DNA from 3 places in the Bacillus sp. SRL543 genome. Region 3 is predicted to be linked to each of the others. Evidence: riboswitches for the same ligand, from Rfam matches in the RefSeq annotation. Region 3 holds a riboswitch; each other region holds the start of a gene.

Evidence for each region. Region 3 has a riboswitch for S-adenosylmethionine ahead of AC4E8B_RS13145 (peptide ABC transporter substrate-binding protein). Riboswitches for the same ligand answer to the same signal wherever they lie in the genome.
Region 1: linked by a shared signal. The riboswitch ahead of mtnW (2,3-diketo-5-methylthiopentyl-1-phosphate enolase) and the one ahead of AC4E8B_RS13145 (peptide ABC transporter substrate-binding protein) in region 3 are both predicted to bind S-adenosylmethionine.
Region 2: linked by a shared signal. The riboswitch ahead of metK (methionine adenosyltransferase) and the one ahead of AC4E8B_RS13145 (peptide ABC transporter substrate-binding protein) in region 3 are both predicted to bind S-adenosylmethionine.

The regions. Positions count from the first base shown of each region.
Region 1 covers NZ_OZ481794.1:1,678,552-1,682,752, forward strand. The annotation lists gene AC4E8B_RS08515 (carbon-nitrogen family hydrolase) at 1-116, opposite strand, end outside; gene AC4E8B_RS08520 (pyridoxal phosphate-dependent aminotransferase) at 257-1,429, shown strand; SAM riboswitch class I at 1,520-1,624, shown strand; gene mtnW (2,3-diketo-5-methylthiopentyl-1-phosphate enolase) at 1,755-2,972, shown strand; gene AC4E8B_RS08530 (2-hydroxy-3-keto-5-methylthiopentenyl-1-phosphate phosphatase) at 2,965-3,627, shown strand; gene AC4E8B_RS08535 (methylthioribulose 1-phosphate dehydratase) at 3,624-4,201, shown strand, end outside.
Region 2 covers NZ_OZ481794.1:3,846,779-3,850,979, forward strand. The annotation lists gene asnB (asparagine synthase (glutamine-hydrolyzing)) at 1-671, opposite strand, end outside; gene metK (methionine adenosyltransferase) at 1,004-2,203, opposite strand; SAM riboswitch class I at 2,635-2,813, opposite strand; gene AC4E8B_RS19600 (thiol-disulfide oxidoreductase DCC family protein) at 2,918-3,286, opposite strand; gene qoxA (cytochrome aa3 quinol oxidase subunit II) at 3,651-4,201, shown strand, end outside.
Region 3 covers NZ_OZ481794.1:2,601,192-2,605,392, reverse strand. The annotation lists gene AC4E8B_RS13155 (DUF6254 family protein) at 317-442, opposite strand; gene AC4E8B_RS13150 (DUF3231 family protein) at 755-1,768, opposite strand; SAM riboswitch class I at 1,971-2,073, shown strand; SAM riboswitch class I at 2,149-2,248, shown strand; gene AC4E8B_RS13145 (peptide ABC transporter substrate-binding protein) at 2,428-4,050, shown strand; gene AC4E8B_RS13140 (hypothetical protein) at 4,143-4,201, opposite strand, start outside.

The DNA of each region.
Region 1 (4,201 bases), 920 kb from region 3:
AGCACGATGATATCGGGATTATCCTTGCTTGCACGCTCGATCAGCGTTGCAGCTTTTTCGAAATTTTTCTCAGGGCTGCCAAAGGAGATGTCCATTTGGATGCAGGTTATTTTCATTGGGTAAACCTCCGTATGCAAAGGATTATATATTTAAATTGCAGAATATTTCTTTACTTCCTGCCTTTTACGTTATATCATTTGTCATTAGTTTTTCAAACAAAAAAATTTAATCCACATGAAAAGCAGGTGACTATGTGATGAAAATATTTTCTCAATCTGAACTTTTGCAAAGTCTGCCAAAGCAGTTCTTTGCGACATTGGTGCAAAAAGCAGCCAGGTATGCCGGGCAGGGGCATGATGTCATCAATCTTGGCCAGGGAAATCCTGATAGGCCCACTCCGCCTCATATCGTCAGGAAGCTGCAGGAAGCAGCCGAAAATCCCCTTAATCACAAATATTCCCCTTTTCGCGGGCAGCACAGCCTGAAAGCTGCAGCGGCGGAATTTTACAAAAGGGAATATGGGGTGGACCTTGATCCGGAAAAGGAAATAGCCATTTTATTCGGCGGGAAAGCCGGCCTGGTTGAAATCCCTCAATGCCTTTTGGATCCGGGGGAAACGATACTTGTTCCCGACCCCGGCTATCCTGATTATTGGTCAGGGGTGGCCCTTGCGAAAGCGTCCATGGCTGTCATGCCTCTGAAAGAAGAAAATCATTTTCTGCCGGATTATGGTGAGCTTTCTGAGCAGGACATCCAGTCAGCCAGGATGATGTTCCTCAATTATCCGAACAATCCGACCGGTGCAACGGCTACGAAGGAATTCTTTGAAGAAACGGTCCGCTTTGCATCGGCAAACGACATTTGCGTCGTCCATGATTTTGCCTACGGTGCGATCGGCTTTAACAGCGAAAAGCCTGTCAGCTTCCTGCAGGCGGAAGGGGCAAAAGAGACGGGCATTGAAATTTATACACTCTCGAAAACGTATAATATGGCAGGCTGGAGAGTGGGGTTTGCGGCAGGGAATGAAAGTGTGATAGAAGCCATCAATCTAATGCAGGATCATCTTTATGTCAGCCTGTTTGGCGCAGTACAGGAAGCAGCAGCCGAGGCGCTGGCCGGGCCGCAGAACTGTGTGGATGAGCTGGTGCAGATCTATGCCTCCAGGCGGAAGGCTTTTATTGAAGGCCTTAGGGAGATAGGCTGGGATGTTAAAGCTCCGCAGGGATCCTTTTTTGCCTGGCTGAAAGTGCCGGAAGGATGGACGTCTGAGCGATTTGCAGATGTACTGCTCGAAAAAGCACATGTTGTGGTGGCTCCCGGCATCGGTTTTGGCGAGTATGGGGAAGGATATGTCCGCGCAGGCCTGCTTGCAGATGAAGAGAGACTTAAAGAGGCCGCAGCCCGGATCGGAAAGTTGAATATTTTTTGAAAAATCAATTGACATGTTTTTATAATCATGACATAATCCAAATGAATTATTGATTATCTGAATACTTTTAAATCTCACATATATTTCGTTTTCTTATCAAGAGCAGGCGGAGGGACTAGCCCTATGAAGCCCGGCAACCGACTTTGTGTAAAGCACGGTGCTAATTCTTGCAGCATGTAGGCTGATAGATGAGAAGATGTTGGACACAGCGCTGACCTCTTCTTTCTGAAGAGGTTTTTTCTTTGTTTTTGAGGCATTGTTTTACATGCCTTTTACAATTGACAATACAGCATGGACTATACATAAATGGCAGGAGGAAATCGATATGGGTGAAGTGATTGCGTCTTATCTGCTGAACGGTTTCAGCGGGAACTTGGAGAAAAAGGCAGAAGAAATTGCGTTGGGCCTGACAGTGGGTTCCTGGACAGATCTGCCGGATCTTGAGCGGGATCAGCTCAAGAAACATAAAGGGAGAGTCGTTTCTGTTGAGGGATCATATGGGAATGAAGGTGCAGCACTGATTAAAATCGCCTACCCTGCTGTCAATTTCAGCGCTGATATCCCTGCTGTTCTGACAACTGTATTCGGGAAGCTTTCGCTCGACGGAAAAATCAAGCTTCTGGATCTGCATGCAGCAGAAGACTTCAAACAGATATTCCCGGGCCCGCGCTTTGGCATCAAAGGAATCCGCAATAAGCTTGATGTCCATGGGCGGCCGCTGCTGATGAGCATCTTCAAAGGTGTGATTGGAAGGGATCTCAATTATCTTCTGAAGCAGCTGAAGGAACAGGCCCGCGGGGGGATCGATATTGTCAAGGATGATGAAATTTTCTTTGATAATGAGCTTGCCCCATTCACCCAGAGGATTACAGAAGGAAAGAGGGTGCTGAGGGAAGCCTTTGAAGAAACAGGGCAAAGGACACTTTATGCAGTGAATCTGACGGGGCGTACGTTTGAACTGAAGGACAAAGCAAAAAGAGCGGCAGAGCTCGGGGCAGATATGCTGCTGTTCAATGCCTTTGCCTACGGCTTGGATGTGCTGCAGGCGTTAAGGGAGGATGGGGACATCGGCCTGCCTATCATGGCCCACCCGGCAGTGAGCGGGGCGATGACCTCTTCTGCTCTCTATGGTATGAGCCACAGCCTGCTTCTCGGAAAACTAGCCCGCATGGCCGGTGCTGATTTATCACTGTTCCCGTCGCCATATGGATCCGTGGCACTGGAGCGGAACCAGGCACTATCCATCAGTACTGCGCTCACAGAGGAAGATATATATAAGAAAAGTTTTCCTGTCCCTTCAGCCGGCATCCATCCGGGGCTTGTCCCGCTTCTTTTCAAAGATTTCGGGGTTGAAAGCGTCATAAATGCCGGCGGCGGCGTGCATGGCCATCCTGACGGCGCAAGAGGCGGCGGTGCAGCATTCCGCCAGGCGATCGATCTTGTGCTTGCCGGAAAAACGCTGCAGCAGCCAGAACAGGAATTTCCTGAACTGGCAAAAGCGATAGCGCTTTGGGGAAGCAAAGAGGTGGTGCAGCATGGATAATCTTGCAGTATTCTGCGACTTTGATGGAACGATAACGGAGTCAGACAATATTATCAGCGTAATGAAGCGTTTCGCTCCGCCTGAATGGGAAGCCTTGAAGGACAAGGTACTGGCAGAAGAGATTTCCATTCAGGAAGGCGTCGGCCGGATGTTCAGGCTTTTGCCGAGCAGCCTGAAGGAGGAAATCACCAGTTTTGTGCTTGGCCAGGCCAAGATAAGAAAAGGATTTGAGGAGTTCATTGCGTATCTAAAAGGAGAAAATATCCCTTTATACATCGTCAGCGGCGGCATCGACTTTTTCATTCATCCGATGCTTGAGAAGTATGGCCCTTTTGAAGCTATCTACTGCAACCATTCTGATTTCAGCGGGGAAGCGATTAAAATCATCTGGCCGCATGAATGTGATGAAGAATGTGTAAACGGCTGCGGCTGCTGCAAGCCTTCCATCATGAGGTCGCGGGATGAAGAAGGATTATATAAGATTGTCATAGGCGACAGCATTACAGATCTTCAGGCAGCCAAGCAGGCAGATTTTGTCCTGGCAAGAGATCTGCTGCTGCAGAAAAGCAGTGAGCTCGGCCTGAATCACAGGCCATTCACCGACTTTTTCGATTGCATCAGCGAATTAAAAAGGTTGGCAGGGGTGAGATCATGAGTTGTATTCAGGAAAAATGGGACCAGCTGGCAGATATTAAGGATGAACTTGCTGCCCGTGACTGGTTTATGGGGACAAGCGGGAACCTTGCGATCAAGGTTGCCGGCGAGCCGCTTCAATTCCTCGTTACGGCAAGCGGGAAAGATAAGCGCAGGCGGACAGAAGAGGATTTCCTGCTAGTCGACCACAGCGGGAAGCCAGTTTGGGAAACAGATCTGAAACCTTCTGCAGAAACGCTTCTTCATGTGGAAATCTACAACAATACCGATGCGGGCTGCAGCCTTCACGTCCACACAGTTGATAATAATGTGATTTCTGAACTATATGGGGATGCAGGTTCTGTTTCTTTCAGAGGCCAGGAGCTCATCAAAGCTTTTGATATGTGGGAAGAAGATGCTGTCCTGACGATCCCGATCATTCCGAATCACGCCCATATCCCAAGGCTTGCTGAGTCTTTTTCAGAGCATATTCTTGCTGACTCAGGTGCTGTCCTGATCCGCAACCATGGAATTACAGTATGGGGGCGCACCCCTTTTGAAGCCAAAAAGCTTTTGGAGGCTTCGGAGTTTTTATT
Region 2 (4,201 bases), 1.2 Mb from region 3:
TTCCAATAGCGCTTGATATCCATAGGAGAACCGATTTTCTTTGTAAAATAATGGCCAGGCTCAAGCTTGTGGATGCCTGCAGACATGGTTTCCGGCTCCGGAACGAACTGGTATGTCAAATAGTGCTGGAGGGACTCATAATTGAGGACGTCGTTTTCCAGCGCCATCAGGATGCTTTTCTTTTCAGAAGCAAAGAATGTTTTCCCGTCATTATCAAGGTAGAAGAAAGGCTTGATGCCAAAAGGATCCCTGGCACCGTATAAGGACTGCTCCTGCTTATCCCAGATGACAAATGAAAACATCCCGCGGAGCTTCTCCACCGCTTTTTCCTTCAGGTGGCTGTAGAGCGCAATGATTACTTCTGTATCAGAATGCGTCTCAAATGTCAGGCCTTCTTTTAAAAGCTCTTCCCGGAGCTCCACATAATTGTAGACTTCTCCGTTAAAAATGATCCAGTATCTTTCATTTTCATAGGTAAGAGGCTGATGGCCGCATTCGATGTCAATGATGCTCAGGCGGCGGAAGCCGAACTGAATATGCTCATCATGATAGTAACCTGCATCATCAGGTCCCCTGTGGGTAATGATATTATTCATATTTTCAAACTGCTGTTTTTGCGCATCGTTCAGAACTTGCGCATTTTCATGGACACAGCCGATAAAACCGCACATTATGTAGTTCACCTTCTTCAATTTAGTCACAATCCCATTCCGTCTAAAAACAGCCAGCGGAAGGCATTCATGCCAGCGCAGTCTTTGACCGGCCAGCCATAATTTACAATAAAACACATTGTTTTCCCAAAAAACATACTCTCTAATACTACCACTAAACACAAAAAAATGGCACTATCAACATGAAAAATGGGTCCGGGAAAAATTAGGCATTTACCTGAATTATTAACATATCAGCAGGCCGTTAAACGCTTCTGTCACATTAGACGGAATAGAAAAAAAGCGGGAGCTGCCTATTTCAGCACTCCCGCTTTTTTATGTTCATATCATATTTATTTCCCAGCCTGCTGGCTCAATGAGTCTGCTTTATCTGTGCGCTCCCATGGAAGGTCAACATCTGTACGGCCGAAATGTCCGTAAGCTGCAGTCTGCTTATAGATTGGGCGGCGCAGGTTCAGCATATTGATGATGCCTGCCGGGCGAAGATCAAAGTTATCCCGGACAAGATCGACAAGCGTATCTTCGCTTACAGTCCCTGTTCCGAAGGTATCTACTGAAATGGAAACCGGCTGCGCTACGCCGATTGCGTAGGCAAGCTGGACTTCAACCTTATCAGCAAGACCGGCAGCGACGATATTCTTCGCTACATAGCGGGCTGCATAAGCTGCTGAACGGTCAACCTTTGTAGGATCTTTGCCGGAGAATGCGCCTCCGCCGTGGCGCGCATATCCGCCGTAAGTATCAACAATGATTTTGCGGCCAGTCAAACCTGCATCGCCTTGAGGTCCGCCGATAACAAAACGGCCTGTAGGGTTGATGAAGTATTTAGTATTTTCATCGATCAGTTCTTTTGGAACGACCGGATTGATGACATGTTCTTTCAGGTTGCGCTGGATTTGCTCCAGGCTGATTTCTGGATGATGCTGTGTAGAGATGACGATGGTATCGATGCGCACAGGCTTGTCGTTCTCATCATACTCAACAGTCACCTGTGTCTTGCCGTCCGGACGGAGGTAAGGAAGAATCTCTTCTTTGCGTACTTCTGTCAGGCGGCGCGACAGTTTATGTGCCAGGGAAATCGGAAGAGGCATAAGCTCTTTCGTTTCGTTGCAGGCAAAGCCGAACATAAGGCCCTGGTCTCCTGCGCCGATTGCTTCGATTTCTTCATCCGACATTTGTCCTTCGCGTGCTTCAAGCGCCTGGTCAACACCCATTGCAATGTCAGCTGACTGCTCATCAATGGATGTCAGTACGGCACAAGTTTCGGAATCAAAGCCATATTTAGCACGGGTATAGCCGATCTCCTTGATTGTTTCACGGACAAGCTTTGGAATATCAACATATGTAGATGTTGTAATTTCACCTGCAACAAGCACTAGTCCTGTTGTAACAGATGTTTCAGCAGCAACGCGGGCATTTGCGTCTTTTGCTAAGATAGCGTCTAAAATAGCATCAGAAATCTGGTCACAGATTTTATCCGGATGACCTTCAGTAACTGATTCAGAAGTAAACAAACGGCGTTTATTTGACATCTGATTTCCTCCTTATTTATAAGAATAGAGTGAGGTTCTTATCCGGCGCTACACCTTATTCTTCCCCTCGGATTGATACGGTACTCATTCCCTAAGTAGTATTGAATAAACATGGAGTTTTTATCCCGCTCTCGCGTATGCATTGCTTCACAATCTGCATAACCGGCTGGTCCTGTCCCCCGGGACCGCAAGCCTTCAGACAAGTGCTGAAAGAGCAGGCCGCCGCTGATGCAGAGAACCGGTCAAAGGCATTATATATAAGCCAGGCACAATCAGATTGTATGATTTTATCCTGTTAAATGCATAGCCCTTGTAAATCAGCTTTATGCAAAAACTTCCATAATATGCAATTAAAAGACTTCCCTCAAAATGCAAAATAAAAAACCTTCCCAAAGTGAAAAGGTTGAAAGCAAAATGATTCGCGCCTTTCACTCTTATCGTTCAAGGAATTCTTCCTTGCGTCAGGTTAGCACCTTTGCTAAAAACAGGCCATCGCTGGCTGTAATTTGAACCGTTATGCTCTTTTCAGCATATATCCGTTTTCAAAAAGCATCATTAGCAGGTTGCTGGGTTTCATCGGGCCTGTCCCTCCACCAGCTCGGGATAAGAGAGTATCCGTTCAAGGTAAAATCATAACGTACAGATGTAGTGGCGTCAATCATTTTCTCCACTATAGCAAGAACAATTTTATATTGTCTCATATATGGAAATGACTCAGAGGGAACAGCTGCCATCCTTGCATTTCTTCCTAAGCAGTTTATGCCTGTTCCGTGCAATCCACCTGTATGCCGGAACCCCGGCAGCAGATGCCAAAGGAAGATGCATACAGAGCCCTAAAACGAAGGTAAGGGGGAACAGCAGCAGCAGCCTTCTGACTGCATAGAAACCCTTCAGGACCTTTTTTTCAGGTGTTATAATATGAAGCTCTTTCCTCAGCTCCCTGCTGCTGAATTGAAGCTCTCCATGTTCCTGTTCATATTTTTGCAATGAAACCCACTCTACCCGATGAAGCAGGTCAAGCTTCCCGAAAGATTTCTTCGTCATTTGGCAAAGCTGGCAAGTATTGTCGTAAAGGGCAATCATTTTCACATTACCATCTCCCGCCTGTAGTCGTTCATCTTATTAAATTTTACCATACCTTTCAATCATTCTTAAAGCACGATAAACTTATATCTATATAATATATGTTTCAATGAATATAATGCCTTCCCTCTTTATCTCCAGCAGCGTTCACCGCTTTAAGCACCCCCTTGAATTTGTGTTGTGCAAATAATATGCCGCAAAGTTCGGAAAGAATTTCTATCTTCTTGAACAATTTGTGACACCTTTCACATTCTATTGAATTACCCTATAAAATTGCTTATGATGATAACAGATTGTGAACTATGTAACATATACACTATTTTTATGTTATTAAACTTTCAGCCAGTGAGAAAGGGGCTTATCCATGAAAAAGAAATATTCTTTGCTTTTAGGAATATTTACAATCATTACTATTCTATCAGGCTGTGAGCCGCTGATGGTGCTGGATCCCAAAGGTCCTCAGGCTGCCGTCCAGGCAAAAGACATTATTCTGTCAACGGCAATCATGTCTGTCATCGTCCTTGTGGTTTTTGCCATGCTTGCTTACATGCTCTATAAATACCGCTCTTCGAAGCAAAGCAAGGATTATGAACCGCCGCATATTAAAGGAAACCTGCTCGTCGAAGCGGTCTGCGTCGGAATCCCTGTCCTGATCGTCATCTTCCTTTCAGTCGTATCCACTCAGAGCAACTATAAAGTGGAATCAGCACCGACAGGATATGGCGACAAAGAGCCTTTAGTCGTATACGCATCATCTTCCAACTGGAAATGGCATTTCAGCTATCCTGAAGAAGATATCGAAACAGTCAACTATCTATATGTACCGACTGACCGCCCGCTTGAATTTAAGCTCTATTCATACGGACCGATCACAAGCTTTTGGATCCCGCAGCTTGGCGGACAAAAATATGCCAT
Region 3 (4,201 bases):
TGCTCCTCCAAAAATTACCTAATAAAGCAGCATGGAAAACTGCCACCTCTATTATACTCGCATATCCAGGCTTGCGGGGGAATTGTACAAAATTCCTGTTTTTCTGCAGGTGAAAGCTATGTACTGCAGCACCTTGAAGAAAAGCGCATGTCGGACCTGGTGTTTTTTTGTTTTTAGCAGCTTTTTCTGTTTATTAGCAGCTTTTTTCATTTATTAGCAACTTTCAATTTATATTAGCAACTTTGCCAATATATTAGCAACTCGCATCTTCACATATCAAAAAAAAGGCCCAAGACATTGTCCTGGACCCATTCAATCAGGATCGTCCGCCTTTTCCGGCCTGATCGGCCAGCTGGTCAAACGATTTCACTTTTCCATGAGGATGCTGTGTTTCTTTTCTCTGGCGCCACTGTCTTTCTTCCTGCTTTTTAGACTGGGTCATGAGAAGACCTCCTTATTGTGGTATCTCTTTTAGATTTGCCAGCTGGCCTTTTTTCAGTCTGAAAACTTTCTCCCAATTGCTCCTTTTGGTTTAAGGAAATTTTAAGGTTGTTGGGTGATGTCAATCTGCGGGGTATTCGGAATCTTTAAGTCAATTTTGAATTTGTACTCATATTAATTAAATATAGGAAGAATCTGTCCCTAGGGAGTATCACAAACACAAAGGGTACCGATTTATGCAATAAATTGCTTTATGCTCACTGGACCGAAACACAAAACCCCAGAACCACAAAACCTCGCTCATATAGCAGGGTCAAGGCGTTCCTTTTTTGGACAGTGCATCACGGTCTGTTGTTCCTGGAGGCTGCTCGAGCCAGCCGTGCTTGATCATAATGTCTGCACCGCTTTTGGCGAAAATGGCAATTTCAACTGACAGCCGCTCATAGCTTGCAGCCACATCGGTTCGCTGGCTGGCAACTCCCGCAGTCGCGTAATTTCCTGATCCGGAAGCACTCAAAAGGGCCATATGGAACATCATCATCTTATCGGAAAACACCTGTGCAGTTGTATCATACACGGCGATATTCGGTGAACCGACAGCTTGTATATTGCTTTCCAAAAGCAATTTTGAAAAAATGCCGACGTGCTTTTGGGAAATCTCTTTGCCTCTCAGCATAAATTCCTGGACTTCCTTCAATTGAGCAGTTTGAGCAAATGCAGCTGATATTTGCAGTCCGATTGAATTGGTCTGGATATTCAGGGTCAGATGGGAAATTTCCACGGCATTCAAAGGTCTTTTGGTCCCGAAGGGGTTCAGCCCGCTTAAGTATTTCTTGGTATCCACATAATCCGTTTCATGCGGATAAGAGATGTAAGGAGCTCTTATGTAAATCCCTTTTTCGAGCATCAGGCTCGTTGTTTTATTATAAAGCAAGGCTGTTTCGGCCAGGCCCTCAGTAAAGAAATTCCGGATATCGCTTCTCGCACTCATAGAGAGCATACCGCTGTATGCCAGCATTCCCGCTTTTGCCATATGGTTGATATAAGCAAGGCAAAAAGTGTCTGAAAACAGCTGTGGAGCATCAGAGTTGACATCCCCGCTGCTGAAGCCGTCCGGAACAGCCATTTTTTCCTCTTTGAATAAAGGGATCAGATATTCCAGATGGCTGGTGGATAAATCGAGGGCATACTGCAGAGCAGCCTTTATTTCATCCTCTGCAGCATGTGATTTCATATAGCCAAGAACACATTTTGACATGCTGTCATTCATATAAGTAGTCCAGAGCATCGCGATTTCTGCCGATGTAAGAGGTGTTTGCTTTTCCATAGGAAGACTCCTTCAATCAGTATGCTGGTAGTGTTTGCAATTGCTAATAAGATTATTAGTCAGACACCTGAAAAGCTACCTTATGCCGGTGCATTTCCAATTCGCCCAAAAAGATAGAAAAGTTAGACTTTTCTCGTTGCTGTTGACGAAATTTTCTAAATTGGTTATTCTTAGTGGACCGGAAAAATTATATACCTATAATATCTTATCAAGAGAGACGGAGGGGATGGCCCGAAGAAGTCTCGGCAGCGGGTTCAATTGAACACTGTGCCAATTCCATCAGGCAGATGCCTGGCAGATAAGAAGGGAGCCTGTTTATACATACTGTCCTCTTCTATCTGCAGAAGGGGATTTTTTTATTCAGCCAGCTAATACCTATATTCTTATCCAGAGAGGCGGAGGGACTGGCCCGATGAAGCCTCGGCAGCAGGTTCTGTGAACACTGTGCCAATTCCGCCGGATATACCGGAAAGATAAGCCGGGTACAACACCTCTCAGCTTATCTTTGCCGGGAGGTTTTTTAGTGAGTTAATGAGTTAAAGGGTATTTTCGGAATAAGCAAAAAGGGCGGGGATATTGCAATTATAATTCTTACTTTTTTAATAAGATAAATCAGTTTAAAGTGTTAAACAAAAAATAAGTAGTGGAGGAATGAAACCATGAAGAAATTATTTAGTTTCCCGCTGGTTATCCTGGTGTTCGCCCTGGCGGCGCTGACAGGTTGCAGCAATGATGAAGCAGTGCCGGCATCCGGTGGAAAAGACGTTGCACAAGTGTTGAATGCCAATCTTGGAGGGGAGCCGTATACCCTTGATCCTGCCTTTGCATCTGATACAACTTCTTTTTGGGTCATCGATAATCTTTATGAAGGCTTGTACCGCTATGATAAAGATGGAAATGCAGTAGAAGGGGCGGCCAGCAAAGTCGATGTGTCAGAGGACGGAAAAACCTATACTTTCACAATCAGGGACGGCCAGAAATGGTCCAATGGCGACCCGCTGACAGCAAAGGATTTTGAGTTTGCATGGAAGCGTGTCCTTAATCCTGAAACAGGTGCCTATGATCCTTCCAGCTTTTTTTACATAAGAGGTGCAGAAGAATACAATAGGGAAAACGGGGATGCTGAAGATGTGGGAATCACTGCAGTGGACGAGCAAACATTAAAGGTGGAATTGAACACGCCTATTAAGTTCTTCCCTAAGGTCCTGATGGGCCAGGGCTTTATGCCGGTGAACCAGAAGGCAGTGGAAGCTGACGAAAACTGGGCGGCAGGCCCGGAAACAATTGTCACGAATGGTGCTTATACACTAGGGGATTGGGAACACAATAATATCCTTACCCTTAACAAAAGCAGCAATTACTGGAACAGCAAAGAAATTACGATGGATACTGTTAACTTTAAGATGGTAGCTGATGCCAACACTGAGTATCAGATGTATAAATCAGGCGATATCGACATGATCAAGAATCTTCCCGCCGACGCGATAGATATGGAAAAGGATGGCAGGGAGTTTGTAAACTCACCGCAATTCAGTGTTTATACCTATACATTCAATGTTGATCAAGAGCCTTTTAATAACAGCAAAATCCGAAAAGCATTCAGCATGGCAATCGATCGTGAGGCCATAACGAAAAACATTTCCAAAGGCGGGGAAGAGCCTGCCTACGGTTATGTGGGGTATGGTGTGGAAGGTCCCACAGGCAAAGACTTCCGTGATGAGGAAGACCCTTACTATACTTTTGATGCGGAAAAAGCAAAAGCATTGCTTGCAGAGGGTATGAAGGAAGAGAGCTGGAAGGATCTTCCTGCGGTCACTCTGAAATATAATTCAGAAGGGAACCACAAGAATATTGCCGAGGCACTGCAGGAAATGTTCAAAGTTAACCTCGGTGTTGAAGTGAAGCTGGAGAATCAGGAATGGAAAACATTCATTGATACTTTTAAGCAGAAAAACTTCCAGGCTGCACGCATGGGCTGGGTAGGGGACTTCCTGGATCCGTACCCTGTACTGGATCTGTACAGCTCAGGCAGTTCCAGCAACTTTACAAACTGGTCCAACCCTGAATTTGATGAGCTGCTCGACCAGTCGCTGACAGAGCAGGACGAAGCAAAGCGTTTTGAACTGCTGCATCAGGCTGAAGCTGTCCTGATGGATGAAATGCCAATCATCCCAATCTACTTTTCATCTCAAAATGCGGCCGTGAAAGAAAATATTAAGGGAATCCGGTTCAGCCCCCTTAATAATCCTGATTTCCGCTATGCCGAAAAAGTTTCTGAATGATCTGATGCAAAAGGAGCCGGAACCCCGGCTCCTTTTGAAGTTTTAAAGAATGCAAGACTTTCAATAAAAAACAGCCTTTTGAAGCCTGCAGTTTAAGAAGAAGCGGCGGGCATATTGGAAGCTGGCAGAGCAATGATTTTGCCGCCGATCT